DNA from 3 places in the Bradyrhizobium sp. Arg237L genome. Region 1 is predicted to be linked to each of the others. Evidence: riboswitches for the same ligand, from Rfam matches in the RefSeq annotation. Region 1 holds a riboswitch; each other region holds the start of a gene.

Region 1 (10,576 bases):
CGGACGGCGCCTGGGTGCATATCGCCTCCGGCACCGATCCGCTGTTCCAGCGCCTGGTCACCGCGATGGGACGCGAGGACCTGCTGCAGGATCCGCGCTTCGCTACCGTGAAGGCGCGCGTAGCGAACGCATCCGCGATCGAGGCCGAAGTCCAGGCCTGGGTCAGCAGACACACCGCCGACGCCGTGGTCGAGGCCATGGACCGCGCCGGTGTGCCCTGTGCGAAGGTCTCCACAATGGCAGACGTGGTCGAGAACCCCCAGCTCAAGGCCCGCAACCAGATCCTGACGGTCGATCATCCACGCGCCGGCGCATATCCGACACACGGGATCACGGTCACGTTGCGCGAGACACCGGGCGCCGTGCGCCGACCTTCCCCTCTCGTCGGCGAGCACACAAGCGAGGTGGCTGCCGAGTGGCTCGGCTGGCCCCGAGAACGCTGCGATGAGTTGATCGGAAAGCGCGTGATCGGATGAGGGGCTCACGGCGCCCGCGCTGGACCTCGGATGCCGACGAAACATTCGGCCCCGTGGCGCCATGCTACGCTGGCCGACCTGCCCGGAACAGCGGTCTTAGCGGTTGACCTTTGCGAGAGGGCCTGATCTGTAGTGTACAGAAACGTTTTTCGGAAATCGTTTTCGGAGTAGCAGCCCTACGGCGGAAACGTTCTGGGCCGATGCCCCCGCCAAGGGCCGGCCCTTATCGGGAGGGACTACATGTTCGCTATACGCTGGCTCAAGGCACCCATGCTCGCGCTGGCCGCGGCCGCCGCGGCGATGCCTGCACAGGCACAGGACAAGATCACCATCGGCGCGATCATCTACGCGCGTGACTCGCAATACTGGCAGCAGATCGAGCGCGGCATGCGCGACGCGGCCGCGAAATACGGCGCGACGATCACGTTCGGCCTCAACCAGCGCAAGCTGCCGACCGAGGGCCAGGTGATCGAGGACTTCGTCACCCGTGGAGTCGACGTGCTGATCATGCCGCCGCTCGACAAGCAGGGTTCGGTCGCGTCCGCCCGCCGGGCCAAGGACCGCAACATCATGGTCGTCGAGTACGATACCAGACTCGAGGATGCTTCGATCGCCAGCCACTCGATCGGCGTCGACAGCCACGAACTGGCCGCCGCGGTCGGCAAGGAGCTGCGCAAGTACCTGGAGAGCAAGGGCGGCCAGCCCTCGATCGGCATCATCACGCTGCCGCCGATCAACGCCAACATGCAGCCCCGCCGTCAGGGCTTCCTGTCCGCTCTCGAAGGCTTGAAGTACGAGACCGTCGCCGAGGTCAGCGGCGCCACGCCCGAGGAGGGCGCGAACGGCCTGGAGAACATCCTGCGCCGCAAGCCTGACACCACGGCCATCTGGGCCTCCAACGCCGGCACGCTCGCCGGAGCGGCAGCCGCAGCGCGACGGGCCAACACGCAGACCAAGCTGTACGGTATCGACATGAGCCAGGATCTTGCCCAGATGCTGCTCGACCCGTCCAGCGCGGTGGAAGCGATCGCCGACCAACAGCCTTACCGCATCGGCTATCTGACGGTTGAAACCGCGGTGAAGGCCAAGCGCGGCGAAAATCAGCCCCGCTACGTCAACGTGCCGGTGAAGCTCTACACCAAGAGCGATCAGCAGCCGGTGAAAGAATATCTGGACCTCGTGCGCTCGTTGTCCAACTAAGGCGCGAAGTTCCTTGGAGCCCCTCGAATCTTCCTGCGAGAACTCATGTCCATGAACAGCACGCTCGCCCAACCTCGCGAAGGCATCAATCCTGCGCGATTAAAGGCGGCCCTGGCCTCCTGGCGCGCCGAGATCGGCGTCGGCATCGCGCTGGCGGCACTCATCATCTACTTCTCGGCGACGGCTTCGAATTTCCTGACCGTAGCCAACTTCGCGACGCTCCTCACCCAGACTTCGGTCGTCGCGATGATCGCGGTCGGGATGACGATGGTGATCATCGCAGGCGAGATCGACCTGTCGGTGGGAGCAACCGTCGGCCTTGCCGGAACCGTGATGTCGCTCCTGGTCGTGAAACTCGGCTGGTCGCTCGTGACCGCAAGCGCACTCGCAGTCGGCATTGCAGTCCTCATCGGCGCCTTCATCGGGGCGCTGCGCGTGATCTGGGCGATCCCGTCGTTCATCACAACGCTGGGGCTGCTGTCGGCGCTGCGCGGCGTCGCGTTCTACGTGAGCGACGGCCTCACCATCGGGCCGATGCCGAAGGCGCTCGACGGTCTATGGTACGGCTCCGTTCTCGGCCTGCCCACACCGGTTGTTCTCATGGCCGGCACGATCGGAGTTGGTTGGCTCTTGCTGTCGCAACTGCGCTTCGGGCGCCACCTCTATGCCGTCGGCGGCAACCCGATCACAGCCTCGCGCTACGGCGTGCCCGTGCGAGGCATCCGCATTGCCGTGTTCATCATTGTCCAGGTGCTCGCGGCGATCGGCGGCATCATGCTGGTCTCGCGGCTGAACTCGGGCAGCGCCACCGTCGGCGAGCACATCGAACTCGACGTGATCGCCGCGGTCATCGTCGGCGGAACAAGCCTGAATGGCGGGTATGGTCGCCTTATCGGCACTGTGCTCGGCGTCATGTTCGTCGCCGTGCTGCGCAACGGCATGGTTCTCGCCGGCATCGACCCCATCGTGTTCCTGATCGCCCAGGGCCTCGTCATCATCCTCGCCGTCTGGTGGAGCATGCTCCGCCGGCAGCGCACACGTGCGGACGGATTCGCATGAGCAAAGCTCCACTTGCCTCGAAGTTGATTACCTTGGCGGAAGCCGCCGGACGCGTTCCCGACGGTTGCCGGCTCGCTCTCGGCGGCTTCGCCGTCTATCAGAAACCGATGGCCTTCGTGCGCGAGTTGATCCGCCAGGGCCGGCGTGACCTGACGATCATCGGATCCGCCCACTCCTTCGATGTCGACATGCTGGCAGGCGCCGGCTGCTTGAAGAAGGTGGAAACGTCTTATGTGGGGCTGGAGAAGCACGGCCTGGCACGCAACTATCGCCGCGCGGTGGAAGGCGGACGCCTCAAAGTCGTGGACTATCCCGAGATGGCCTGCTGGGACCGCTTCCGCGCCAACCAGGATGGCTTCGACTTCTGGCCGGCCAAGTTTCTGGGCGGCAATGATGTCGTCACCTACAACGACGAGATCAAGGAATTCCCTTGCCCCATCACCGGCCGCAGGCTGCACGCTTTCCCGGCTGCAAATCCCGATGTGGTGGTGATCCACGCCATCGCGGCTGACGAGCAGGGCAACATCGTAACGCCGGCGCGGCGGCTGCTGCCGCAAAGCGGCGACGTGCTCATGGCCCGCTCTTGCGAGCATGTCATCGTGACGGCGGAAAAGATCGTAGCAAAATCCTTCATCAAGCGGCACGCCCGTTTCGTCGAGCTGCCCTCCTATCGGATCAGCGCCGTGGTGGAGGTCCCATGGGGCGCGCATCCGACGCCTACGCTGGGGCGATATCTGGCTGACGATACCCACCTCGATGCCTATGTGGCGGCCTCTGCAAGCAACGGCACCTTCGCCGCCTACCTTGATGATTGGGTCCGCCAGCCGGCAGACCATTTCGCTTATCTGGACAAGCTCGGCGCCGCCCAACTTTCCCGTCTCACCGATCTCGGAAGCCTTGCATGACCGCGCCCGCCACCCTCAACGAAACGCTCGCCGTCGCACTGGCGCATAGCTTTGCCGATCGCGAGGTCGGCTTCACGGGTCTCCTCACGGGCGCCGCGGCGGCCCTGTTCGGGACCGGCATCCCGCTTGCGGCCATGGAGCTCGCCAAGCGCATGCATGCGCCGAACCTGACCATCCTGCTCGCCGGCTGCTACCATAACCCGGACTTCAGCGAGATCGACCGGCTGCCCGACTCGGAGCACAGCGCGATGCTGCGCGACCTGCCGTGCGAGTCCCAGATGGTCGACTATCCGGGCCAGTTCGTGCTCAAACGCGGCGATGTAAGCTTCGGATTCAGCAGTGCAGTGCAGGTGGACCGCGTCGGCAACATCAACAGTGTTTGCGTCGGCCCGCACGACCGGCCCAAGGTTCGCCTCGTCGGCCCCATCCTGCAGCCCGAGCACATGACGCTGTTCCGCCGCGAATATGTGATGATGCCACACCATGACCGGCGCAACTTCGTCGAGAAGGTCGATTACGTCTCCGGCGTCGGCTACCCGGGAGGGCTCGACGGGCGCAGGAAGCTCAGCCTTGATTGGGGCGGCCCCTGCATGGTCGTCACCCCCAAATGTCTTTTCGACTTCGACCGCGAGGCCGGGCACATGAAGGTCCGCTCGATCCACTGCGGTGTCAGCCGGCAGGAGCTGCGGGACGCCACCGGATTCGACCTCGGCGACCTTTCATCGATTCCCGAAACCGAGGCGCCGACAGCAGAAGAGTTGCACATCCTCCGCCGCGACGTGGATCCGCGCGGTGTCCTGATGCCGGCCCAATGACAGGATTGACTTCGGCTCAGACACCCCCGTAGATCACGAGTGACGGTTCCCCTCGACGGGGATCAAAAGGGAACGTGGTGCGGGACTTCTCCCCTAAGCCACGGCTGCCCCCGCAACTGTAAGCGGCGAATCTTTCGTCATACGCCACTGGGAGCCTCGGTCCTGGGAAGGCGACGAAAGGTTAGGACCCGCAAGCCAGGAGACCTGCCGTCAGCCGTGGTCACACGCGAAAATGTCGGTCGGGGAGTACAGACATTGCTTTCGCCCAGCGTGCCATAGGCACGTTCGAGCGAGACCTCGTTCGCTGTGACGTGCCACTGACGTCATACCGAGGCCTGCTCGTGCTCTCTATCGTTACTATCCCAAGGCAGCGTGATGCTGCCCGGCTCGCTTTCAGATATTTCCTCCCGGTTCTGCTGCTCGAGTCTTGTTCGGCGAAGGCCCAGCAGCCCGATCCGCCCCATGTCTTACCTCCGGTGAGCGTTACCCAGCCGCAAAAGCCTGCGGCAAAGCGTCTCAATCATCAGCGTTCAACTTCCGCAGCGCGACCTGCGCGATCTCAGTCGAGCCGGAGCGCAGCGGCACGCAGTGCCGCGCCCTCGATCGCAACATCCGACACGCCATCGCCGACGCTGAGCCTGAACAAGCAGAACGCGAGTGGCAGCCGCCTCAACCTCACTCCACTGCAAACGCCCGCCAGCGTCGAAACGATCACCTCGCAGACCATCGCAGAACGCGGCCAGCATAGTGTCACGGACGCGGTCACCCAGAACGCAGTGGGCTTTACCGCAAGCCCGGCCCCCGGTAATGGCGGCCTCTCGTTCAGCACACGCGGCTTCACCGGAAGCAATTCGGTGATGACGCTTTATGACGGCACTCGCCTCTATGTTGGTGCCGGAACCGTGACCTTTCCATTCGATACGTGGTCGGCGGATCGCATCGAGATCATGCGCGGGCCAGCCTCCGTTCTGTACGGGGAAGGCGCGATTGGCGGGATCATCAATGTGATCCCCAAAAAACCGGTCACGACGCCCTACAACGATGCCGAGATGTCGCTCGATACCAATACGACGCGACGCATTGCGGTGGATAGCGGCGGCCCGATCAATCCGAACGTATCCTATCGCGTCAATGCCGTCGGCAACATGTCGAACGGTTGGGTTGACCGCGACGAGACATCGAATGTTGCCCTCTCCGCCGCAGTGCGGGTCCAGGCCGCCGAAAACCTCGCTTTCACACTCTCGAACGACTACGGCAATCGAAGCCCCTCGCGCTATTTCGGCACACCGCTGATCAACGGCGCAATCGACGACGCGTTGCGGTTCAAGAACTACAACGTGCTCGACAGCGCGATCCGCTATCAGGATAACTGGAGCCAGTTCAAGACCGAGTGGGACGCGGCGGACGGAGTCAAGGTCCAGAACACACTCTACTACCTGACCAGCCGTCGGCACTGGCGTGATGTCGAGAATTATAGTTGGAATCCTACGACACAGTTGATCAACCGAACCAGCTACATCGAGATCTTCCACGACCAGGCTCAGGTCGGCAACCGGATGGACGCAACGTTTCGTGGCCATCTGCTGGGCTTCGCCAACGAGTTCGTTGCGGGTTTCGACGTCAACCGGGTGGATTTTACCCACACCAACAATTCGCCCTATGGCGGCGCGTCTTCGGTTAGCCCCTATGCTGGCGACATGGGGTCGTTTGCGGTCACGACGACGCGAACCACGCCCGGCTACAATGCGATCGTCAATCAATACGCATTGTTTGCCGAGGACCGGCTGTCGCTAACCGATCAGCTCTCCGTTGTCAGCGGCATCAGGTTCGACCGACCGGATGTCGACCGCACCGATTACAGGACACCAACGAATAATTTCGATATCTCGCTGTCGGGTACGAGCTGGCGAACCGGAGTGGTCTACACCCCGGTCTCGAACCTCGCATTTTACGGACAGTATGCGACAGCCGTCGATCCCGTCACCAATCTCATCTCGCTGTCGGCCACGCCGAAAAGCTTCCAGCTTGCCACGGGCAAGCAAAGCGAGATCGGAATCAAGCAATCGTTCTGGGGCGGTCGTGGTGAATGGACGCTGGCAGGTTACCAAATCGTCAAGAACAACCTGCTGGTCCCAGATCCCAACAATCCCGCCGGCCTAGCGTTGCAAGTCGGCCAGCAATCCTCGCGCGGGATCGAAGCGTCGATCGGACTAGCGCTAGACGATGGCTGGCGTGTCGATGCCAATCTCGCGGTGCTGCAGGCCAGGTACGACAACTTCAGCCAGGTGGTAGGCGGCAAACTCGTCAGCTACGCCGGCAACGTTCCTCTCAACGTGCCGCAGCAGGTATCGAACGTCTGGGTGACCTGGGATTTCGCGCCGGACTGGTCCGTCTATGGCGGTGTGCAGATCGTGGGGCAAACCTTTTCCGACAACGCCAATACCCAGCTTCGGCCCGCCTACACCGTGGTCAACAGCGGACTACGCTGGAAGCCTGACGAGCAAACAGCGGTCGCGCTTCGTATCTACAATCTCTTCGACACCGTCTACGCCACGTCCGCGCCTTCCGGGCAATGGCTGCTCGGCATGCCGCGCACGGCAGAAGTGTCCATCAACGTGAAGTTTTGATCATGCGTCGCGCCATAATCCGGCGAGGACGGCGGTGGCTTTACATCACCCATCGCTGGGTCGGCATCGCGACCTGTTTGCTGTTTGCGATGTGGTTCGTCTCGGGCATCGTCAACAATTTCTCAGAACTTGATGGCGACGTTGACTTTGACGGCGTGCAAACTGGCATCAGTGGCGATCCGGCCAGTGTAGAGCAGGGCCAGGCTCATGTCTTGCCGCATCAACGTGTCGAGACCCGCCTCCACAAGCAAGGCATCTCTCGCTATGGGAACGCTGGTGATGGCGAATGGCGTGGGGCTGGCGGCGAACGACATCGATGCGGCAGACGTCACGCTATCATAGGCATGCTGCCATCCGAGCGCGCCGCGAGCCGTGGTCAGCCAGGGCCCTGGTGCAGGGATCGGAGCCTGCGCACGAAGACCGAGGGTCGTGAACGTTGCCGAGGTGTCGTTGGCGGCCACGGTCAGAGCCGCCGGTCCCCCGGTTTCTCTGAAGCCGTCGCTGCGGATGCGGACATAAGCGAGATCCGCGAAGGCCTCGGTGGTCATCCAGCCGGTCTGCAGGCGATGTGCAGCTTCGCCAAAGATCTGGGCCGTGCCGGCGCTGTAGTTCGCCTTGGCGATGTCGCCGAAGCCGAGGAAAGCGACCATTCGTGTCGTCGAAATGCCGTGATGCGAGTAGGCGGCCCCCGTGCGGAGCACGATGTCGCCGATCTGGCCACCGCCATAAGCTGCGATGTGGAATGTGTCGATCGTGCCGGATGAGAGGCGAGCATCGACACGCGCGTCCGTCCTCCCGCCGCCAGTTGCAACGCCAAATCGCCAGATGTGATCGAGCGTAACATCGACACCGCCGACGGCGCCGCCGGTGGCCGAACGAAGCGTCGCGGCATTGCCGTCGCCGTTCAGCCGCGTCCAGTTGCCGTAGCCCTGAACCCATGTGGAATAGACCGGCGCGATGACAGGAGGCTGGGCTTTGACCGGCCATTGGGGGCCGGCCTTGGCGTTGCGCGCTTTCTTTGCATAAGACACCGCGGCATCGTCCTCACCCGCCAGCGCGATCGATTGTTGTCCGGCTGGCTCTTGCACGGTGTCCTGCCGCTGCCGGCCAAGAATGGCGTCGCGCAACAGCGCACTCTCGTCCACCATTAGCGAATGCAGGCTGGGATAGACTTCGCCCGACACGCTGTCGAACGCGGCGCGCGCCTGGTCCGGCGTCAGCAGAAGCGCTGCGCCGACCATCGGATTGTTCATGCCGAGGAGTTCAAGCCCGCGTCCCGCCGAGATCTGGTTCGGCGTGCTGCCGATGCCGGCGAAATCGACGCTATTGCGCACCAGCGTGAGGTACACGTTGTTAGCGTCGTAGGCGAGCGACGGATCAAGAAACGCGAAATTCGAGCTGGCTCCGCTGAAGGCGCCGGTGCGGCCGCCGGTCGTAGTCAGGATCGTGTATTGCGTATTCGGAGCATAGTTGCCGGGGCTCGCAAAGACGCGCACGGTGCCGCCGTCGAGGGTGGCGGTATGGCCGGCCCCCGTAATCTGGAGCGCGCCACTGCTCGAAGGGGTGACGCCAACGGTGAAGAACGCGCCCATCTGATGGATGTAATTGCCGTCGAATGCCAGCGTGCCGCTGTCAACCCGCACGTTGCCGCCACTGGCATTCGTGACGTTGCCGACAACCTTTCCGTTGCCCGTGAGCGCGCCGCCGCTTTGCACGTTGACGACAGGGCTATTGAGCTGCCCGTTCACTCGAAGCATGCCCGCTTGCGCGGTCGTGCTCGTGGAGAACGTGCCCGAGCCGCTCAGCGTCCAGTCGACGCCGCTCATTGCCAGCGTTTCGAAATTTTGAAACCTCGCGATGTTTTCGGTGCCGGTCCCTTCCAGGATCAGATTGTCGGCGCCGCTGCCGCCCACGACATTGCCGTTGAGCGCGGAGCCCGTCTGCAAGCGCAAGGTATGCGTCGCGCCGGCGGGGCTGCCGCCAGCAAGCGCGAAGTTGATAGCATTGACCCCGCCCGTGATGGTGCCGCTGTTGGTCACCTCGGCCGCAGCGTTATTTCGAATCAGAATACCGTTCGAATCCGCCGCCGAGCCGCTTCCCAGGTTTTCGATAGTGCCGCTGTTGACGACCGTACCGCCGCCCCAGATTTCGGCAGCGGATCCGCGCGACGACCTTATCGTGCCCGCATTGCTAAAGGACGTGAACGCAGCGCTGGCACTCGCATAAACGCCGTTAAAATCGCCGTGGATGACGCCGGTGCCGGTATTTGTGAAAGCCGAAGGGCCGCCCTGAATCAGCACGCCGGTGCTGTAACCGCTCGTGCGTGTGGCACTGATCGTACCGCTATTGAAGAGTGTGCGTGATGTTCCTTGCCCGATCGAGACCGCATTGAGGCCGGTCTCCGTCTTGATCGTGCCGCCGAAGTAATTGTTGACCGTCCCCCCCATCCACATGGTCACGCCCTCCCCTCCACCACCAGTGATCGTCCCGTAATTGTTCAGCGCTCCCGCGCCACCGGAGGGCAGATGGGCAACGGAATCGAAATAGCCGAAGGTAATCGCGGTCAAAGTCCCCGAGATTGTCTTCCCAGCATTGTTGGTGATGGTCCCGCCCTGCTTGAGCCCGATCGTGTTGGATCCGGACACCGTACCGTCATTTGTCAGCGACCACGGCTGCAGGGTTGCCGATATGGCCGTTCCGCCGCTGCCGACCGTGACGCCATTGGCGATATGCGCTGTCGTTCCGGAGAACGTATCGAGATCTACGCTCGGTGTGTTGGCCGTGATTTCGACATCAGCGGCGAGGACGCGATTACTTGCAACATCATGCGCAAACTGCGAGCCGATAACGGCTGCACATGCCACTGCCGCCGTCCGCACGGCATTCCAACGATCCGTCACGCCCCATCCCCAACCTGACGATTCCTGTCCAGCGCCATGTTTAGCGGCAGCGTTCCCAGCCGTATCCCCGCCAACTGGAGGGGGACATCGAGAAATCCCACTCATGTTTCGCCCCACAATGCGAGCTGCGCGAATGCTTGCGCGCGGGTTCGCGCGCCAAGTTTCTGGCGCGCGCGGTCGAGGTAATATTTGACGGTCGTGCGCGCGATGCCGAGGTCTTCGCCGATGGCGCGGTCGGACTTGCCCGCCCCCACCTTGCGCAAACATTCCAGTTCACGAGGGGTCAGCAGGTCACGCGGCCCTTGCTCGCGCTCGAAGCCACACAATTTCCGCGCACGCTCATGAGTGAGAATTGCGAGGCATCGCAAATGCGCACGCTGGACAGGTGTTGCCGTTCGCTCGCCGCCGGTCATGGTCACGAAAGCGAGTTGTCCGCCCGGACCGTGGATTGGGATCGACAATCCATCCGCCCAGCCCATCTCGGTCACTTCCTTCCAGAATGCTTCTTCCTTGGCAGAGAGCCGCCGCGCGGCTTTTGCCGTCAGCCAGGTGTAAGGACTGGATTGCCGCCGGACCTCCGTGATGGTGAAGTCG
Region 2 (10,576 bases), on a different contig from region 1:
CAGGCTGTTCGACCAGGGACTTGAAGCGGTCACGCGTCTAACCAGTTGGCCGTCGCTCGGCGTGGTGCGGTGGCTACCTCAGGCAGCCTGGCTACCTGCCGAGGACGCCGTTGATCTCGATCGCGTGCAGACGTCTTCCGCGCGGAAGGTCATCGCCGTTCCTGTGCTTGCGCGTATCGCCAATTTCGACGATCTGGATCCGCTGGGCATGGAGCCTGGCGTGAGGCTGGTGTTCGTGAGGCCGGGCGAACCGATCCCGGTAGACGCCGATATCGTAATCCTGCCCGGCAGCAAATCGACGATTGGCGATCTCGCCTTCCTGCGTGCGCAGGGCTGGGATATCGACATCAAGGCGCATGCGAGGCGCGGCGGTCAGGTGCTCGGATTGTGCGGTGGCTACCAGATGCTCGGCCGGACGATCGCTGATCCCAATGGCATTGATGGTGCGGCCGGTACGGTCGAGGGGCTGGGGCTGCTCGATATCGCCACGACGATGGATGCCGAAAAATCGACGACGCTCGTGCGGGGTATTCATTGCGCCACAGGCAGCCCGATCGAAGGCTATGAGATTCATCTCGGCCGCACCAGCGGTGAGGATTGCGTGCGCCCGGTGGTCACGATCGACGGTCGCCCCGACGGCGCCAGCTCGGCCGATGGTCGCGTGCAGGGGACGTATCTGCACGGGCTGTTTGTCAATGACAGCTTCCGAAAGGCGTGGCTGGCCAATCTCGGCGTCGCTTCGTCTGTCGCTTATGAGGCGCGGATCGAGTCGGCACTCGATGCGCTCGCCGACCATCTGGAAGCGCATCTCGACATCGATCGCATGCTCGAGATCGCACGGAGCCGTCAGACCACGAACGCCAGTGCCGCATAGATCGCTGCCTCCAGCGAGCACGCTGCAATCAGCAGGTTGAGTGCGCGACGGATGTCGGCAGAATCGGCATCCATCCGGGCACCGGCATTGAGGAAGGGGTCATCGACGAGGCGGTCGCCATAACGGCGTGGCCCGGCCAGCGCGAGACCGAGCGCACCTGCCATGGCGCTTTCCGGCCAGCCCGCATTCGGCGACCTGTGCTTTGAAGCGTCGCGCCACACGATCTTGAAGGCCTGCGCCGTGGAGCCGCCTGCGATCGGCGCGACGAGCGCGATCAGGATGGCGGCCAGCCTTGCAGGGGCGAGGTTGAGCAGATCGTCAAGCCGCGCCGCTGCCCAGCCGAAGGATTCGTAGCGGGGACTGCGATGGCCGATCATTGAATCGGCAGTGTTGATGACCTTGTAGACGAACAATCCCGGCAGCCCGAGCAGCGCCAGCCAGAACACCGGCGCGACCACGCCGTCGGAAAAATTCTCCGCGCAGGATTCGATCGCCGCGCGCGAGACGCCGCTGGTGTCTAGCTGTTCCGGATCCCGGCCGACGATCATGGATACCGCGCGCCTTGCCCCGGCAAGTCCACCGTCGGTGAAGGCGGAGACGACCCGGCTGACGTGCTGATAGAGGCTGCGCTGCGCGATCAGGATGGAGGCCACAAGCCCCTGGGCTGCTTGCCCGAGCAGTGTCGATCCCAGCGCGGCTTCCAGCAGCAGGCCTAGGCCTGCGCAGATCGCGACCAGCACGCCGGTGGTTAGGCATCCCGCGGCCTTGCGCTGTGCGGCCGACCATTGCTCGCGGTTCAGCGCGCGATCGAGCATGTTGATGGCCGAGCCCATCAGCGCCACCGGATGCGGAAAGCGGCGCCACAGCAAATCCGGATCGCCGATGAGCCCATCGAATGCGATCGCCAGCACCTCGATCAAGATCGTCTCGCTTCCCGCCAGCATGTCATCGCGCCACGCGGCTTAGTTCGGAGACGAGGCGTTCCAGCGCCTCCGAAAGCATCGGCCCACCGCAGACCGTCAGTTTCTCGGGGATGACCAGGCGTTTCGACGGCGGATAGAAACGTTCAAGCGCCGGATGCAACAGGAAGGCTTCACCTTCGTCCTCCGCGAAGTCGCCGCTGTCAGATACAAGGAGCAAATCGGGTCTCAGCTTGACGATCGCCTCCAGCGACGCAAAACCTCCAAGCTTGTAGCCGAAATCGCTTGCCGCGTTCTTGAGGCCGATCGTGGCCAGCATGGAACTGATCAAGCTGCCACCACCCGAAACCCAGCCGCGCCGCGACAAGGCCAGCACGCGATAGGGGCGCTGCGATACCGCCTCCTTAGCGTGCTGGATTGCCGTGTCGAGCCGCCGTATTTCCGATGCGGCGCGATCCGGCTGGTGGAGGAGTTCACCCATTTGCCGAATCTGGCTCTTCACGTCCTGCAGCGAACGCGCCGCGTCGAATTCGACCACGCGCACGCCCTTGTCCTTCAGCAATTCCCGTGTTGCACGTTTGGTGAACTTGCCGGCAACCACCGCGTCCGGTCGCAATATCAGGACATCTTCGGCTTCGCCTGATAGTCGAGGGTAGGCTGCGGCCTTTTCCGCGTTCCAGGAGCGGGCGCGGTCGCGTGAATAGGGACTGAGGCCGAGAATCTGGCTTGGATCGGCCAGCGCCAGAAGCAGTTGGTCCGTGCAGACATTGATGGAAGCGACGCGTGGTAGATCGGCTGCATGAGCGGCATGTCCTCCGAGCAATGCTGCCAGCAACGCGAACGTTGCGCCGATCGCCGGCCGCAGTAGGCCAACAAGGGTCTCGCGCAGGAGCGCGATTGATGGCATGAAGCGATCATGAAGCACGGCGGTGATCTGACGGAAGCCATTGCGCGCCATGGCGGCGAGCCTGCGGACTGGCTCGACCTGTCGACCGGGATCAATCCCTGGCCGTGGACGACTCGGCATCCCGTTCCAGGCAGTGCATGGACGCGCTTGCCATCGCGGGCCGACGAGCAGGACCTCCTCGCCGCGGCGCGCGAAGCTTTCGGCGTACCCGACGATGCGGATATCGCGGCCGCCACCGGCACCCAGACGCTCATTCAATGGATCCCGTATCTCGCAGGTCCCGGAGCGGTTGCGATCGTCAGTCCGACCTATGGCGAGCATTCGGCGGCGTGGAGCAGCGGAGGCAGGGAGATTCTCGCAGTGAATGATCTCTCCGCGCTGCCTGAACGCGCCATTCACGCGGTCGTCGTCAACCCCAACAATCCGGATGGACGTATCGCCGATGGCGGGGCGTTTCGGCACGTTGCCGAGCGGCTCGACCGCCGCGGAGGCTGGCTGGTTATCGACGAGGCCTTTGCCGATGTCGATCCCGCCATCAGTGCGGCCAGAATGAGCGCCGACCTTCCCATCCTCGTGCTGCGTTCCTTCGGCAAGTTCTATGGGCTCGCGGGGCTTCGCCTTGGCTTCGTGATCGGCCGACGCGACATCGTTGAACGTATCTCGGCGGCGCTGGGTCCATGGCCAGTCTCCGGCCCGGCGCTCCACCTGGGCACGGCCGCCTTGCGGGATCGATCCTGGGCCGACGAGACGCGCGTGAAGCTCGCTCGCCAGTCGAGCAAGCTGGATCATGTCCTTACAGAGGCCGGCCTTCAGCTTGTCGGAGGGACCACGCTCTTTCGCCTTGCCTCCCATCCCGATGCCCCGAACTTGCACACCGAACTGGCACGACGCCACATCTGGTGCCGCAGCTTCGACTGGGCACGCGAATGGCTGCGATTTGGCCTTGCGTCGGACGATGGTCTCGATCGCCTGGCTAGCGCGTTTCGCTCGATCGGATAGCGCATCCCGCGCGCTCATCATCACATCCGTTTCACCAGTGGGCACTGAACCCGGCGTAAGCCGCAGGCCCGGTCGTGCCGTAGTTGTACACTTCCTGATAGTGCTCGTTGAAAATGTTCTCGCCGCGCAAGTACACCTTCCAGGTCTCATCGATCTTGTATTCGGTATAGAGGTCGACGCGGACGTAAGGGTCCAGTGGCTGCGTCTCGTTTGAACCGCTGTAGCGTTTCGACACCGCGAGCACGCGCGGCTCGATCAGCCAATCCTTGATCGGTGTGATCGGGAACGAGAATCTCGCCAGGTTTTCCGGCCGGCGCGCCAGCGTCAGGCCGGTCGAAAGATCCTTGGCCTGCAGATAGGTATAGGCGGCGTTGAATTTCAGGTAGCCCGGCAGGATATCGACGTTGACCCCGAGCTCCAGTCCGTCGGTTTCGGCGCGCGAGACGTTGACGTAGTGCCCGAGCGGATGCGCCGCATCGGTCACAAAGTCGATCAGGTTGCTGAACCGGTTGCCGAAGCCGGTCAGCGAAACCACGACGCGGCCTCCGAACAGGCTTTGGTCGATGCCGGCGTCGCAGCCGAAGCTCTCCTCGGGGCTGAGCGCGGAATTGCCGTAAGTCGGCGCATACAGTTGATAGAGCGTTGGCGCCTTGGCGCCTGTCCCGGCGCTCGCATGCAGCTTGGTGCCGGTCTCCGCGATCGTGTACGCCGCGGTGGCTCGCCATGTCTCGAACCGTGCGACGTCAACGACGTCGTCAACCCGGCCGCCCATCGTGATGTTGAGCCGCTCGCCGATCGGCAGTTGCCACAGTGCGAAGACTGAATTCGTGTCCTGTGTCCCGGCGAGCTGTGGCGTCGGCGCGCCGGGAATCGGCAGCAGGTTGGTGGTGGAGGTGCTCGCCGTTTCATGCTGGACGCGCGATCCGATGATGAGCGATCCGAGCGGGCCGACCTTCAGGTTGCCCTGATATTCCAGGCCTGTGCTGTCGCCGACGAAATTGGAGAGGATGGAGGTCGTGTTCTGCGGCAGCTTGTTGGTCTTGTAGGTGACGTCGTCGAACGAGCGATCGATGTGCGTTTCAAACGCGCTCACGCTATGGGTGAGGATGCCACCGAACGTGTCGAATGAGGCGCGTCCCCAGACCTGCTCGAGAAGGCGCGTCGCGCTCGACGGCGTGTCCGGGAACGTTCCGCTGGCTTGGTCGTAGGCGGACCGCGTGAACGAGGCCAGCATGCCCGTCTCCAGGCGCACGCCTTCGCCGGCGTCGTAGCCGACGCGTGCTGAGCCGCCGACGCGGTCGAAGCCGTCGCGCTCGAGGGGACCATACTTGGCTTCGAGCGCGGGGATGCGATAGCCGTAGCGTGAAAAGCCGTTGCTGTGCTGCCCGTTTCCCGTGAATGCGTAGGACCACGGCCCCGAGGTTCCGGTCAGCGATGCGCTGCTGCTCGCCGTGCCGTAGCTTCCTCCCTCGGTGCTGACGTCGAGCTGTGCCGGACCGGAGCCCTTCTTGGTGATGATGTTGACGACGCCGCCCATCGCGTCCGATCCGTAGAGTGCGCTCTGCGGGCCTTTCAGCACCTCGATCCGCTCGATCGCGCTCGGGGCGAACATCGCGAAATCGAAATCGCCACTGGCGGCGGTCGGATCGTTGACCCTGATGCCATCGATCATGACCAGCGTCTGACCGGTATTCGCGCCGCGCAAGCGCACATTGGTCGTTGCGCCTGGCCCGCCGCTTTCGGTGATATCGAGCCCGGGCACCGTCCGCAGCGCGTCGACGAGCGAGGTCGGATTGCTGGTCGCGAGCACTTCGTGCGTGACCACGCTAACCGAGCTTCCGGTACGGCTCGCCGGCTCCAGCGTACGGTCGGGGGTGACAACGACTTCGGGAGTTGCCGGAGCGGCTTCGGTACTGGGCGCTGGGCGCGCAGGACCAGTCGTTGAAGACCTTTGCCTGTTCCTCGTGGGAGGTTTGGACCGGACCTCCGGATTGATGACAACAGCAGGAAGCTGTTCGGGACCCGATTGGGCCATCGCGCCAGTGTGACTGCATGCGACAACGGCCGCACACCCGGCAAGAAAACGCCGCAAGCTCATAAATGCCCTTCCGCCGACCCACCGTCGAACGAGTTGATACTCGTCAACGGCCGGTCTCCTGGCTCGCGGTCGTCTCGCGATCCGCCTTCCCAAACCTGCCCGGCAGGTCCAGTGGCATCCGGATCGCGAAAAATATCCGCTTACAGTTGCGGGGGCAGCCGCGGCATTGGGGAAGATTCCCGCACCGCGTTCCCGTTTCACCCTACAAAGGGCACCGATGACGTGCGCAAAGAAGCACAAGGCGGAGCAAAACTCAAATCGATAACGATCAGAACCCAACAGCATTTTTCCAGATCGCTGATAGCGGCGACCTGAATGACGAACACAGAAAGTTGCTGACAGGCGAAAGGACGGCAGATGGCCAATCCTGCAGCCTTATGCGAGCATGACATGTCACCCACACGCGGCGCTAGACCTGGATGATTCTGCTGACGTGAGCATCGACAGATTCAACGGAGGAACAGGAAATGTCGCTCCCATGCAAACTCGAACGCAGCCTCCTCAGCCACGACGAATACGAGACGATCCGCCTCACGCATCATCCCGCCATCTATGACGTCGAGCCGACCGATCTTGCGGACATGCGATCCCGCTTGCGCAAGATGCGCGATAAGGAGCGAACGCTCGGCCGACAAAAGCGGCGAGAGACGCGCGGAAAAGGTCAGGCTCGCGGCGCGAACTTCCCTGGAACCGCCGAGCGCCCTTCGCAACGCAAGCAGGTCTTTGCCGCAGCACTGAAGCGGGTAAACGGCGAGCTCAGGCGTCTTCACAACCTGGCAGCTCGGACCGCCAATGTCGAAGCGGCTCGAAAGGCTCTCGCGCTGCGAGCCGCGAGCTTTGTTCCCTATCCCTCCGCCGGATCCACCGCCAATGAAGGCAAGGTGCCGCGCTTGAGCACGCGCCGAAGAAAGATCGTCACAGGCGCGCGAATCGGACGAGTGTCGCAGGCGACGAAAGTCGCTCAGGCAATCCGCGATGCGCGAGGTGCATGAGCCTGCGCTGATCGGCCCGGGCCAGCTCGATCGGCCAAGTTAGCGGTAATCTCAGCCGTCAAAACGATCCAAAAACCGAACCCAGTATCAAGACGGCAACAAGTGCGATAATGCAACTGACGATCACGGTCATCACCATGTCGAGATAGCTTTCACGGTGAGTCAGACCACTGATTTGCAATAGCAGCAACACCGTGCCGTTGTGGGGGAGGGCGTCGAGAGTGCCCGCGCTCATCGTTGTTATGCGATGCATCAATTCGGTATCGATGTGATGCTCCGTGCCAAGACGCAAGAAGTCGTCGCCAAATGCATTGAGCACAATTGCCATACCGCCAGAAGCAGTACCGGTCAGCCCCGCCAGCACATTCATAGAGACAGCCAATGAGACCAGCGGTCCTCCGGAAATCGAGAATACCGCATCGCGAACCGTCGCAAATGCCGGCAACGCGGCAACCACTGCGCCGAATCCGACAAGACTAGCGATCATCAACATCGGCAAGGCTGCAGAATTCGCCCCGGCGTCGAGACTTTCGCGCAAGGATGGCAAACGTCGGAGGTTGATGAGAAGGACCGTCAAGTTTGCCGCCGCGAGAGCCACGACAACTGACCAGACGCCGGACACGGCCCCGATCGTAGTACCGCCCCACTCGGGCTCGGACAGGAACGAAAAATCGAGGCGCGGGAATACGACAAGCGACATCAAGAAATTCGTGAGGATAACGACGATGAGGGGCAGTACGGCCAGGGCGAAGGGAGGCACATTCTCGGCCTGCTTGCCGTGCGGCAACTCGGCCGGGTCGAAGTCGGCCGCCGGCGCCGCTTGCTCGCGAACCATCTCGTCAACGACAGGAGTGGTATCCGCCTCGCCTCCGTAACCTTCGCCAGCCTTGCGCGCGGCAGCCTCGGCCCGGCCGAGCCACCACATGCCGAAGGCGAAGATGATAGCGGATGCGATGATACTCAGCCCGGGGGCGGCGAAGGTGGTGGTGCCGAAGTACGGCATCGGAATGGCGTTGTTGACCGAGGGGGTTCCCGGCATCACTGACATGGTGAACGTGAATGCACCGAGGCCGACGGTTGCCGGCAACAAGCGGCGCGGGATGTTCGCGGCCCGGAACATCTCGTGAGCCATGGGCGCCAGCACAAAAAATGCGACGAACACACTCACGCCGCCGTAGGTCACAATAGCCGAGGCGATCACCACCGCGAGCATCGCGCGGCTGGCTCCCAACTTGTTGGTCAAATACTGCGCGATGGAGCTGATCGAACCGCTGTCGCCCATAAGCTTTCCGAACAACCCGCCTAGCAGAAACATGGGGAACCACTGCGCGACGAACCGCGCCGCTCCGGCCATGAACGTCTGCGTCCAGTGCGCGAGCAGCGGTTCGCCCGAGAATACGGCCGCGATGAGCGCCGCCAGCGGAGAGACCAGCAGAACACTCACTCCACGGTACGCGAGCCACATGAGCAGGGCTAAACCAAGCAATATCCCAATGAGTCCCATGGCTCAGGCCTCCCTCAGCAACGACTTGAGATCTGCGATTCGATGACGTTGGTGCTTGTCCGCGCGCACTGCCAAACTCCGGTCGCCCATGCAGGCTCTCCCAAAAGTGCTGATCTAGGTTGTACGCGCTTTCACGACATCGCCAGCGCCAGCCGCAGTCGGCTCGAAGCATTGGCGCGGAAGAAGGAAGATCCATGTGACGAGCACAAAAGGCGCGGTCAGCGCGGGGATGGCGAACGGCGTCAACGCAACGTTCAGCGCCGCTTGTGCGATGACGGTGAACAGCGTGCCCAGCATGGCGTAGATCGCGACTCGCCAGCTCGGTCGGTAGAACACGGTACCCAGCGCGATCGCGGTCAGTACCGGGCTGAAGCCGAGAAGCCCGCCAGTGATCAGGTCGCTTTCAGCGCCGAAAAGATGGGCCACCAGGACTGCCAGTATCGCGCCGGCGAGAGCGAACGCGGCGGCAGTCAATGAGTTCACGGCCAGGCCAGCGAGCAGCAGCAGGGCCGCCACAGCACTCGCCTTCAGGAAGACCTGTGAGATGCTTTGAAGCACGCCCTGGAAGAGGTCGATGAGCTTGAGCGGGCTGGCCTCATAGGGTTGAAAGGCGGTGATGACGTTGCCGGACGGCAGCGCAGTCCCCACGAGACCGGAAAAACCATACGTAGCCAACAAGAGGAGCCACGTCGTCAGCACGAATGGAAATGTGAGGCTGGATACACCCCAGGGCTTGACGGCGTTGGCAGTCCCGAGCATCACGATGACCGAAACCGACGCTCCCAGCACCACATACACCCACATGAGCGCGCTCGGCGATAAAAATGTCGCCAACGCGAGTCCGACAAGGACGGCGTTGTATCCATAGAGCCCGGAATAGAGCGGCTCGTTATCGACGTGAAGCCATTGCGCCGTTAGGTTTGCCACGACGACCGCGACGATCCCCGCAATTGCCACTCGGGGTACGCCGGCCGCGTATGAACCCCAGGCGATCGCGGCCAGAAAGAGAATCCCGGTCAGCGGGTTGTTCTGAAACATAACTTGTCCGATGCTGCGCAAATTGATGTCCAAGAACCGCAATGCACCTGACGATGCGGAGAGGTGTTCCCACTTTGCCAAGATCGTTTCCATTGCAGCCTCCTTGAACGTGTCGGCACCGGCTGTTGGAGATCATCTGTTGGCGCCGTCGATCCCTATCGCCATAGATAAGGCGGAGGTAGCGCTGCGCCGATGACCTCCTTGCGTACCAGTCCCCAGAACTCCCGTACTTTGGCTTTCACCTGCGCGGTTTCACGGCCCAGCACCTTGAAGATCAGGCCGGCATCATTGGGCAGATGACAGGCGCCGAACGCCACGCCTTCCGCGAGGCTCACATCGGCTTCCGCACGCTCGTGGATGCGTTCTGCCTTGTCCTTGGGTGCGCACAGGATCACGTTGGCGAACACATCAAAGGAGTTCATCACGCCAGTCTGCCGCATCAGATATCGGCGCGGCTCGATCACCAGCTTCTCTGCGAACAAGGGGCGACCATCGGGCCGCGTGGCCGACGTTGATATCGACAATACGGTTGCTCCGAAGCACCCGTCCGGACGATGGTGCTTGCGGCCGGGTTGAATGATTTCCGAAAACAGCAGTGTGGCCGACGGCGCCACGCAGATCTGTGTGTCGCTGAGAAACCGCGAGTGCCGGTGCGGGATCACGGGATCCGGAAGAAACTCCAGGTATGCGTCATCGGCAAGCGTGATAGTCTGGCTCTGCGCCGCATAGTTGGCGTCCATCGCGTGAATCTTGGTTGCCGATTGCGAGGTGAGGTGTGCCTGTGCGCGCGGACCAAGGGTGATATCAAGAGCGAGCCTGTCTCCCTGCAGCACGCAGCCCGTGGTGGTGATTAGGAACACGCAGGCCATATCAGGCATCTCTTCATCGCAATGCAGCGCGCGCTGCACCATGTACGGCGCGTGCCGCTGCAAGTTCGCCAGGATCGTTTGGCCGGAGCGGTGCTCGAAGCCGAGACGTAGGAGACCTGTCTTGCCGACACTGCCACTCCTCATCTGCGGCGGTTCATCCTGGAACGGAGCGAATTCCGGCATCGATGCGCCGAGCGCTTCGGCGCGGGCCCAGGGAGGGAAGGCCGCCGGTATCATGCTGGCCGCCGTGCCCGCGGATTGATATCGAACAGAAACTCTCGTTCGATCAGCGCAACCAACTCCGGAATGCCTTCCCCCGTCTTGCAGTTCGTGAACAGGAACGGCTTTCTGCCGCGCATCATCTGTGAGTCCTGT
Region 3 (10,576 bases), on a different contig from region 1:
AGGGCTTTGACGTCGTATCCGTTGCCCTTGCTCTCGGCATAGACGTCGCGGATGTCGTCCGAGATCGCCTTTTTCTCTTCTTCCAGCCGCTCGATGCGTTCGATGATGGCCTTGAGCTGGTCTTTTGCGAATCGGGTCGCGGGTTCTTCTTTGACGGCAGCGGAGGTGGCCATCGGGTACTCCTGAAATGGAACTGGTGTTGAGGCGTCCTGAGCGGTATGCGCTCCTCACGCATCGCGTGTCGGAAATGACCCTCAAGTTTGGGACGCCTCCCGTCAAGGAAACGTCGCGCTCATCCACAGCGCGCCCACAAGAGATGCGGGAGAAGTCCGTGATTCCCGGTACAGGCCCGTAGCCCGGATGGAGCGCAGCGTAATCCGGGAATCTTGGTGTGCGCGCGGCAAAGACCCCGGATTGCGCTGCTCTCCATCCGGGCTACAGGCCTCGCCTCAATGCCCGGGATGCGCCTTCTTCATCGTGGCCAGTTGCTCCGGCGTCGCCGTGCCCTGGTATTTTGCCTTCCACTCTTCATAGGGCATGCCGTAGACGGCCTCGCGGCTCTCATCCTTGCTGATCGCGATACCCTTGGCGTCGGCCTCTTCCTTCATCCAGTTGGAGAGGCAATTCCGGCAGAATCCGGCGAGGTTCATCAGGTCGATATTCTGGACGTCGGTGCGGTCCTGCAGATGCTGCACCAGGCGCCGGAACACGGCGGCTTCCAGCTCGGTCCTGGTCCTGTCGTCAATGGTCATGGCCGTCATCCCGGTTTGTGATTCCCAGCATATTGATATCAGGTGGGATTCGTCACAGATTTTGCCACATCGCTGCGCAAAACAGCATGAAATCGGGTGGGATCGGCGGTTTTCGATGGCAGAAGTCCGCCTGCCTTCCGTTGACAGGCGCCACCGAGCCACGCGAAATCGTCAATGATTCGGTGTAGCTTCGCCTCATGATCGTACTGGATTCCCTTCCCCTCCCCCCTCGTCTGCTTGCCGGTCTTCTGCCCATGCTGGCGCTTGTGGCGGCGTGCCTGTGGACCAGCCCCGCGGCGGCCGATTTCCGGCTCTGCAACAATACCGCCAGCCGGGTCGGCATCGCGCTCGGCTACAAGGACGCGGAGGGCTGGACCACCGAGGGTTGGTGGAACATCTCCTCGCGCTCCTGCGAGACCTTGCTGCGGGGCAATCTGGTCGCGCGCTATTATTACATCTACGCGCTGGACTATGACCGCGGCGGCGAATGGTCGGGCCAGGCCTTCATGTGCTCGCGCGACAAGGAGTTCACCATTCGCGGCACCGAGAATTGCCTGGCGCGCGGCTATGACCGCACTGGCTTCTTCGAGGTCGATACCGGGGAGCAACGGGCGTGGACCGTACAACTGACGGAAGCCAACGAGCAGCCGGCGCAGAAGGTGCCGGGAATGCCGGGCGGGGTCGCACCGGGGACTCCCCCAGTGCCAGGCCTGCCCAATCCACCGGGCGGAACGCCTCCAGGCGCGTCTGGTCTACCTCCAGCCGCACCGCCCGGAAGCAAGCAATGAGAAGACTACGTCGGATCAAGATCCTCGCGACCTTGGGTCCCGCCTCCTCCGACAGCGCAATGATCCGCAAGCTGTTCGAGGCCGGCGCCGACCTCTTTCGCATCAACATGAGCCACACCCCGCATGACAAGATGCGGGACCTTGTGAAGACCATCCGCAATGTCGAGTCCAGCTACGGCCGGCCGATCGGCATCCTGGTCGACCTGCAGGGGCCCAAGCTCCGGCTCGGCGCCTTTGCCGAGGGCTCAGTGCAGCTCAACAACGGCCAGAGCTTCGTGCTCGATTCCGACAAGACGCCGGGCGACAGCACCCGCGTCAACCTCCCGCATCCGGAGATCCTGGCGGCACTGCGGCCCGGCCACGCGCTATTGCTCGATGACGGCAAGGTGCGGCTGATTGCGGAAGAGACCTCGCCCGACCGCGCGGTGACGCGCGTGGTGATCGGCGGCAAGATGTCGGACCGCAAGGGCGTCAGCCTCCCCGACACCGACCTGCCGGTGTCGGCGATGACGCCGAAGGACCGCGCCGATCTCGAGGCCGCGCTGACGACGGGCATCGACTGGATCGCACTGTCCTTCGTGCAGCGCGCCGAGGACGTCCACGAGGCCAAGAAGATGATCCGCGGCCGCGCCGCAGTAATGGCGAAGATCGAGAAGCCGCAGGCGATCGACCGGCTGGCCGACATCATCGAGGCATCCGATGCGCTGATGGTCGCGCGCGGTGATCTCGGCGTCGAGCTGCCGCTGGAGCGCGTGCCGAGCCTGCAGAAGCAGATGACGCGGATGGCGCGCCGCGCCGGCAAGCCGGTGGTGGTCGCGACCCAGATGCTGGAATCGATGATCCAGGCGCCGGTGCCGACCCGCGCCGAGGTCTCTGACGTCGCCACCGCCGTCTATGAGGGCGCGGACGCGATCATGCTCTCGGCGGAATCGGCTGCCGGCAAATATCCGGTGGAAGCGGTCACCACCATGAACCGCATCGGCGAGGAAGTGGAACGCGACCCGACCTATCGCGGCGTGCTCACCGCGCAGCGCGCCGAGCCGGAGCAGACGGTGGGCGATGCGATCGCGGATGCCGCGCGCCAGATCGCCGAGACGCTCGACCTCTCGGCGATCATCTGCTGGACCTCGTCAGGCTCGACCGCAATCCGCGTCGCGCGCGAACGGCCCAAGGTGCCGGTCGTTGCGATCACGCCGAACCTGGCGACGGGCCGCAAGCTCTCGGTCGTGTGGGGCGTGCATTGTGTCGTCGCCGAGGACGCGCGCGACCAGGACGACATGGTCGACCGCGCCAACTCCATCGCGTTCAGGGATGGCTTTGCCCGCGCAGGCCAGCGCGTGATCATCGTCGCCGGCGTCCCCCTCGGCATCCCCGGCACCACCAACATGGTCCGAATCGCCTCCGTCGCGCCCCAAAGCGACACGGAGAAGTGACGGGCGTTCGTACGGCGCATAACCTCGTAGGGTGGGCAAAGCGCAGCGTGCCCACCATTCCGGAACGCAACTGTCGACAGATGGTGGGCACGCTTCGCTTTGCCCACCCTACTTCGCTCTTGGCGCCTACGCCCCCACCAGCGCCTTCGCGGGCGTGGTGGCCTGCACCACGAGGCCGCGGGCGCGGGCGTCCATGACGCCGACGGCGCGCAATGCGAGCAGCGTCACCGTTTGCACGGCGTCGCGCAGCTTGGCGGGATCGTCGAGATTGTCGGGCGCGAGCGGGCCGACCAGCGACTCATGCAGCGCGCCGAGCAGCGCGGTGGCGGCGAGCGCGGTGTCCTGCGCCGGCAGGTGGCCGGCGCGTACCGCGGCATCGATTCGAGTGGCGATTTCGCCGGCGATCTCGCGCCGGCTGGCAAGCCGCGAGGCGGTGACATCGACATCGACAGGCTCGGCCAGGATGCCCCAGGCGAGCTTACGCTGCGACAACACATGGACGGCAACCGTGGTGACCGCGGCGGCCAGCGCCGAGGACGGCCCCGGCGCGGCATCGGCCGCCCGGCGAATCGCGGCGAGTTCGTCGCGCGAAACCTCGGCGATCAGCTCGGAGATCAGGTCGGCCTTGGACGGGAAATAACGGTAGACGGTTCCCGCCGCGACATGGGCGCGGACCGCGACGGGCGCGATCTGCACCGCGGCCATGCCGCCATCCGCCGCCGCTTCGCGCGCCGCCGCCAGAATGGCGCTGCGCCGGGCGGCCAGCCGCTTTACCACTTGATGGGTTCGCCGATAGACCATGGCGCGGTTCCCGTCCCCAGGCTCTCGCCGGCTCGGGATCGGCCGAACGAGACTTCACTATTTTGGGCGATCGAGCGCGGATCGCTACAAAAGATGAACACCTATTCATGGCGTCTGGCAAGACGGATTTGTGCCGTCTGGAATGCACAAAAAGAAGGGGTCCCACCGCCGGACCTTGGTTACTCCCAGCTTAACGCGCCGCCGTTCTGGTATTCGATCACGCGGGTCTCGAAGAAATTCTTCTCTTTCTTCAGGTCCATCGCCTCCGACATCCAGGGAAAGGGATTGTCGGCTTCATCGAATACCGGCGCGAGCCCGAGTTGGGCGCAACGGCGATTGGCGATGAAGTGCATGTAGGTTTCGCAGAGTGCCGCGTTCAATCCGAGAAAGCCGCGCGGCATGGTGTCCCGCCCATAGGCTGCTTCGAGCTCGGCCGCCGTCCGCACCATCTCGCGAATCTCCTCCTGGAACGCCTTCGTCCAAAGATGCGGATTCTCGATTCGGATCTGGTTGATGACATCGATGCCGAAGTTCAGGTGGATGGATTCATCGCGCAGGATGTACTGATACTGCTCGGCGATCCCGACCATTTTGTTGCGCCGGCCGAGCGAGAGGATCTGCGCGAAGCCGGTGTAGAACCACATGCCTTCGAAGATGACGTAGAAGGCGACGAGGTCGCGCAGGAACGCCTGGTCGGCTTCCGGCGTCCCGGTCCTGAAATCGGGATCGTCCAGATGCTGTGTATGCTTCAGCGCCCACGCCGCCTTGTCCGTGATCGAGGGCACCTCGCGGTACATGTTGAACAGCTCGCCTTCATCGAGCCCCAGGCTCTCGACGATGTACTGGAAGGTGTGGGTGTGCACGGCCTCCTCGAAGGCCTGCCGCAACAGATATTGCCGGCATTCCGGATTGGTCAGATGGCGATAGATCGCGAGCACGATGTTGTTCGCGACGAGGCTTTCGGACGCCGCGAAGAAGCCGAGATTGCGCTTGATCGCGCGGCGCTCGTCCTCAGTCAGGCCGTCGCGCGATTTCCACAGCGCGATGTCGGCCTGCATCGAGACTTCCGTTGGCATCCAGTGGTTGTTGCAGGCGGCAAGATATTTCTCCCACGCCCATTTGTATTTCAGCGGCAGCAACTGATTGACGTCGGCGCGGCAGTTGATCATCCGCTTGTCGTCGACCGAGACACGGCCGCCATGGCGATCGATGGCGCCGAGGCCGGTCTGGTTGCCGGCTGCGGTGACGTTCATGACGGGGATGGCCGCGTAGCGCGCGGGCGCGGCGGGCTCTGACCAGTCGAGCATGGTGTTGTTCCTTATTCCGCTGCTCACTGGCAGGCTTCGCATTCGGGATTGTCGATCGAGCACGCGATGGCGCCGGACAAGTCCGGGGCGGTGGACATCGCCGGGGCAACTGTAACGGCGTTGAGCTTGCCGTCGGTGCCCTTCAGCGTCGACTTCTCGACATGGGTGGCGCTGCGCGAGCGCAGGTAATAGGTCGTCTTCAGGCCGCGCTGCCAGGCCACGCGATACAGCGCATCGAGCTTCTTGCCGGAGGGGTTGGCGATATAGAGGTTGAGCGACTGCGACTGGTCGATCCACTTTTGCCGCCGCGCCGCCGCCTCGATCAGCCAGGCGCTGTCGATCTCGAACGCGGTCGCGTAGAGCGCCTTGACATCATCGGGGATGCGGTCGATCGCACCGAGACTGCCATCGAAATATTTGAGGTCGCTGACCATCACCTCGTCCCACAGCCCGCGCGCCTTGAGATCGCGGACCAGGAAGGCGTTCACGACCGTGAAGTCGCCGGACATGTTGGATTTGACATAGAGATTCTGGTAGGCGGGCTCGATCGACTGCGCCACGCCGCAGATGTTGGAGATGGTTGCCGTCGGCGCGATCGCCATCACGTTGGAATTGCGCATGCCGACCGTCTTGACGCGCTCGCGCAAGCCCTCCCAGTCCAGCGTGCGCGAGCGGTCCATCGCGACTTCACCGCGCGCTTCGGCAAGCAGCTCGATCGAATCGATCGGCAGGATGCCCTGGCTCCACAGCGATCCCTCGAACGACGGATAACGGCCGCGCTCGGCGGCGAGATCGACGGAAGCCGAGATCGCGTGATAGGCGATCGCCTCCATGCTGGTGTCGGCGAAGGTGACCGCCGCCTCGGACGCAAGCGGGATACGAAGCACATGCAGCGCATCCTGAAATCCCATCAACCCGAGGCCGACCGGCCGGTGCCGCAGGTTGGAGCGCCGTGCCTCGGGGATGGTGTAGAAATTGATGTCGATGACATTGTCGAGCATCCGCATCGCCGTCGCGACCGTCCGCTTCAGCCTGACCGAGTCGAGCCCGCGCTCGCCGATATGGTTGAGCAGGTTGATCGAACCGAGATTGCAGACCGCGGTCTCCTCGTCCGAAGTGTTGAGCGTGATCTCGGTGCAGAGATTGGAGGAATGGATCACGCCGACGTGGCGCTGCGGCGAACGCAAATTGCAGGGGTCCTTGAAGGTGATCCAGGGATGCCCGGTTTCGAATAGCATGGTCAGCATCTTGCGCCATAGATCGACCGCGCGGATCTTCTTGGATACGCGCATCTCGCCGCGCGCGGCCTTGTCTTCGTAGGACGCGTAGCGCTCGGCAAAAGCCTTGCCGTAGAGATCATGCAGATCGGGCGTCTCGTCCGGCGAGAACAGCGTCCATGCGCCATCGGCCTCGACGCGCTGCATGAAGAGATCGGGCACCCAGTTCGCAGTGTTCATGTCATGGGTGCGGCGGCGATCGTCGCCCGTGTTCTTGCGCAGGTCGAGAAACTCCTCGACATCGATGTGCCAGGTCTCGAGATAGGCGCAGACCGCGCCTTTGCGTTTTCCACCCTGGTTGACGGCGATCGCGGTGTCGTTGGCAACTTTAAGGAACGGCACCACGCCCTGGCTCTCGCCATTGGTGCCCTTGATGTGCGCGCCAAGCCCACGCACGCGGGTCCAGTCATTACCGAGGCCGCCGGAATATTTGGCAAGCAGCGCGTTGTCCTTGATCGACTTGAAGATGCCGTCGAGATCATCAGGAACAGTGGTGAGAAAGCAGGACGACAGTTGCGGCCGCAGCGTGCCGGAATTGAACAGCGTCGGCGTCGACGCCATGAAGTCGAAGGAGGACAGGAGATTGTAGAACTCGATCGCGCGTGCCTCGCGGTCGATCTCGCGCAATGCCAGACCCATGGCGACACGCATGAAGAAGGCCTGCGGCAATTCGATCCGGTCGCCGCGGACATGCAGGAAATAGCGATCATAAAGCGTCTGCAAGCCGAGGAACTGGAACGCGAGATCGCGCTCCGGCTTCAGCGCCGCGGCGAGCTTGTTCAGGTCGAAGCGGGCGAGCTCGGGGTCGAGCAATTCGGCGCGGATGCCGGCCTTGATATAGACCGGGAAGTATTCGCCATAACGCACGGCCATGTCCGCCTGCGACGCAGTGGTTGGTGTGCCCTGCACGAAGGACAGCACTTCGGTGCGGAGCTTGTCGAGCAGCAGGCGCGCGCTGACATAGGCGTAATTCGGCTCCTGCTCAACCAGCGTGCGCGCCGCCATCACGCTGGCGAGCGCGAGTTCATCCTGGCTGATGCCGTCATACAGATTGCGCTGGATTTCTGCCACCACAGGCGCGGCGTCGACGCCGTCGAGCCCGGCGCAGGCTTCGCCGACGATCATCGCCAGCCGCGCATGGTCGAGCGGCACTTTGGTGCCATCCGCGAGCGTCACATGGATGATCGGCCCGCTCGGTGCCTTCACAGATTTCGCGGCCTGCTGCTCGGCGCGCTGCCGCGCCCGCTCCTCGCGATAAAGCACGTAGGCCCGCGCCACCTTGTGATGGCCGCTGCGCATCAGCGCCAATTCGACCTGGTCCTGGATGTCTTCGATATGAAAGGTGCGGCCCTCGCTCATCCGGCGCGACAGCGCGCCGACGACTTCCGCGGTCAATTCCTCGACCGCCTCGTGCACGCGGCGCGACGCTGCCGCCGTATGACCCTCGACCGCGAGGAAGGCCTTGGTCATTGCCACCGAGATCTTGCCGGCATCGAATTGCGACACCGTGCCGTTGCGGCGGATCACCTGCATCGGCAGCCGCGCTTCCGGCGCCGCGATCGCTTCGGGGCGCAGGTGGATGAGAGGCGCGACTGCTGCTTCGCGATCGAGAGAGAGTGACATCTTGCAGACCCCGTGATGTTTGTTGGGGCCGGATGCCGGAGGCGACGCTGCGTGATGATGCCGGCGGCGCACCGACATGAGCCTGCAAGCGACCGCCGGGACACCCCGCCCGTGGACGTTCTTTTGCTGTCGCGGCAGGTCTCCTGGCTCGCAGGTCGGCGTTACTCCCCGTCTTCCCAATGCGATGCCGCATCAGTGACGTCTAAAGTCGGGAGCAACTCACTGCTTACAGTTGCGGGGGCAGCGCCGGATTCTCGCGATAAATGCGCGATCACTGGCTTCCCTCTTAGCCACCATTCCTTGCGTCATGATGGACCGTGACAGCTACATCTGGTGCGATTTGGGGAATGGTGTCAATGGGACGTATGGGCGAAGCGCAGAAATTTCGGCCCATGCCGTCGATGCTGTGAACAACCGGCGCCACGCGCACGTGATGTCATCCGAGTTGACGTTCGCGCGATCTTGCCGGTAAGTGAACGCGTCGTGGTTCTTCGGAGAGATCTTTTTTCCGGAGCTAAGAGGGAAGCCGGTGTGAAGCCGGAGCTGCCCCCGCAACTGTAAGCGGCGAGCCGCGGTCCACAATTGCCACTGAAGCCTGCAAAGCTTCGGGAAGGCCGGACCGCAGCAACGACCCGCGAGCCAGGAGACCTGCCTCGACAACATACACGTCCTCGGGCGGGGTGTCCCGGTGGTGCGGTTGCGATTCCGTGCACACCTCGCGCAGGGAATCCAGACGTGTCACTACGGCCTTTGCCCCCAACTCATGGGGTTAAGCCAATGTCTTCCACTTCACTTGCTGTTGCATCTCTCGGAACGCCGCGGATCGGTCCGCGCCGTGAACTGAAATTCGCGCTGGAACGCTTTTGGTCCGGCGCATCGGACGAAAAGACGCTGATCGAAACCGGCATCGGGCTCCGTGCGACCAATTGGGCGCGGCAGAAGAAGCTCGGTATCACCGTGATCCCGTCGAACGATTTTTCGTTCTACGATCAGGTGCTCGACACCTGCGCGATGGTCGGCGCGATCCCGGAAACCTATGGCTGGACCGGCGGCGCAGTGCCGCTTGCGACCTATTTCGCGATGGCACGCGGCACCAAGGCCGACGCGCATGACGAGGCCTGCGGACATGGCCATCACACGCACGGCGTGGCGGCGCTCGAAATGACGAAATGGTTCGACACCAACTATCATTACATAGTGCCGGAGCTTCGCAAGAACCAGTATTTTGCGCTCGCCTCGCGCAAGCCGATCGAAGAGTATGAGGAGGCGAAGGCACTGGGTTATCAGACGCGCCCCGTGCTGATCGGCCCGGTCACGTTCCTGAAACTGGCCAAGTCCAAGGACGCGCATTTCGACACGCTGTCGCTGCTCGACCGGCTCTTGCCGGTCTACATCGAAGTGTTGCGCGAGCTCGCTGCCCGCGGCGCGGAATGGGTGCAGATCGACGAGCCCTGTCTCGCAACTGATCTGGACGCCGCCGCTCAGCAAGCCCTACGGCGCGCCTATTCCGGAATCGCCAAAGCAGTGCCGGACATCAGGATCATGCTGGCGACCTACTTCGGCGGGCTCGGCGGCAATCGTGCGGTCGCGTTTGACCTTCCGGTCGCCGGCCTGCATCTCGATCTCGTGCGCGCGCCTGAACAGCTCGGCGATCTCATGGATGTTCCGAAGCAGCGCGTGCTGTCGCTCGGCGTGATCGACGGCCGGAATGTCTGGCGCGCGGATCTGAGCCGGATCCTCGATCAGCTCAAGCTCGTTGTCGCAAAGCTCGGCAAGGAACGCGTCCAGATCGCGCCATCGTGCTCGCTGCTTCATGTGCCAATCGATCTCGCGCTGGAGACGAAGCTCGATCCCGAGGTGAAGACCTGGCTCTCATTCTCGGCGCAGAAGCTCGAAGAACTTGCCGCCCTCGGCGCAGCTCTTGGAAGTGGCCGGGCCCATGCGTCCGAAGCGATCCGAGCATCCGATGCCGCCGCGGCCGCGCGCAAGATCTCGCCGCGGATTCACGATGCGAAGGTTGCCCAGCGTCTCGCCGCCATCGATGACGGCACGCGCCATCGTGCCAGCCGGTTCGCCGAGCGCGTCGAGGTGCAGCGCGAGCGGTTCAACCTGCCGCGCTTCCCGACCACGACCATCGGCTCCTTCCCGCAGACGACCGATGTCAGGAACGCACGCGCCGCGCATGCCAAGGGCGCACTCAGCGATACCGCGTACAAGACCTATCTGCAGCATCAGACCGCGCGCGCCATCCGTTGGCAGGAGAGCATCGGGCTCGACGTCCTGGTCCATGGCGAGTTCGAGCGCAACGACATGGTGCAGTATTTTGGCGAGCAGCTTTCCGGCTTCGCCTTCACCGAACTCGGCTGGGTGCAGTCCTACGGCTCGCGTTGCGTCCGGCCGCCGATCCTCTACGGCGACGTCTCGCGACCGCAGCCGATGACGGTCGAATGGTGGCAATTCGCGCAGTCGCTGACGACAAAGCCGGTGAAGGCGATGTTGACCGGCCCCGTGACCATCCTGAACTGGTCGTTTGTCCGCGACGACCTGCCGCGCAGCGAAGTGTGCCGGCAAATCGCGCTCGCTATTCGGGATGAG

Evidence for each region. Region 1 has a riboswitch for cobalamin ahead of OZ411_RS23100 (TonB-dependent receptor). Riboswitches for the same ligand answer to the same signal wherever they lie in the genome.
Region 2: linked by a shared signal. The riboswitch ahead of OZ411_RS20160 (TonB-dependent receptor) and the one ahead of OZ411_RS23100 (TonB-dependent receptor) in region 1 are both predicted to bind cobalamin.
Region 3: linked by a shared signal. The riboswitch ahead of OZ411_RS31740 (ribonucleoside-diphosphate reductase subunit alpha) and the one ahead of OZ411_RS23100 (TonB-dependent receptor) in region 1 are both predicted to bind cobalamin.

Annotation. Positions count from the first base shown of each region.
Region 1 covers NZ_JAQMIL010000039.1:6,382-16,957, reverse strand. Annotated here, with positions in the region: gene OZ411_RS23125 (CoA transferase) at 1-476, shown strand, start outside; gene OZ411_RS23120 (sugar ABC transporter substrate-binding protein) at 747-1,676, shown strand; gene OZ411_RS23115 (ABC transporter permease) at 1,722-2,735, shown strand; gene OZ411_RS23110 (CoA-transferase) at 2,732-3,640, shown strand; gene OZ411_RS23105 (hypothetical protein) at 3,637-4,455, shown strand; cobalamin riboswitch at 4,482-4,682, shown strand; gene OZ411_RS23100 (TonB-dependent receptor) at 4,932-7,082, shown strand; gene OZ411_RS23095 (autotransporter domain-containing protein) at 7,205-9,982, opposite strand; gene OZ411_RS23090 (LuxR family transcriptional regulator) at 10,084-10,576, opposite strand, start outside.
Region 2 covers NZ_JAQMIL010000031.1:54,589-65,164, reverse strand. Annotated here, with positions in the region: gene OZ411_RS20180 (cobyric acid synthase) at 1-874, shown strand, start outside; gene cbiB (adenosylcobinamide-phosphate synthase CbiB) at 847-1,818, opposite strand; gene OZ411_RS20170 (ABC transporter substrate-binding protein) at 1,820-2,701, opposite strand; gene cobD (threonine-phosphate decarboxylase CobD) at 2,711-3,700, shown strand; gene OZ411_RS20160 (TonB-dependent receptor) at 3,732-5,735, opposite strand; cobalamin riboswitch at 5,829-6,032, opposite strand; gene OZ411_RS20155 (hypothetical protein) at 6,392-6,790, shown strand; gene OZ411_RS20150 (GntP family permease) at 6,849-8,294, opposite strand; gene yut (urea transporter) at 8,409-9,425, opposite strand; gene OZ411_RS20140 (urease accessory protein UreD) at 9,488-10,243, opposite strand; gene ureG (urease accessory protein UreG) at 10,435-10,576, opposite strand, start outside.
Region 3 covers NZ_JAQMIL010000066.1:1,031-11,606, reverse strand. Annotated here, with positions in the region: gene OZ411_RS31770 (DUF2312 domain-containing protein) at 1-173, opposite strand, end outside; gene OZ411_RS31765 (DUF1244 domain-containing protein) at 450-752, opposite strand; gene OZ411_RS31760 (DUF1036 domain-containing protein) at 1,007-1,540, shown strand; gene pyk (pyruvate kinase) at 1,537-2,973, shown strand; gene OZ411_RS31750 (TetR/AcrR family transcriptional regulator) at 3,100-3,774, opposite strand; gene OZ411_RS31745 (ribonucleotide-diphosphate reductase subunit beta) at 3,954-5,081, opposite strand; gene OZ411_RS31740 (ribonucleoside-diphosphate reductase subunit alpha) at 5,105-7,981, opposite strand; cobalamin riboswitch at 8,097-8,316, opposite strand; cobalamin riboswitch at 8,449-8,652, shown strand; gene metE (5-methyltetrahydropteroyltriglutamate--homocysteine S-methyltransferase) at 8,759-10,576, shown strand, end outside.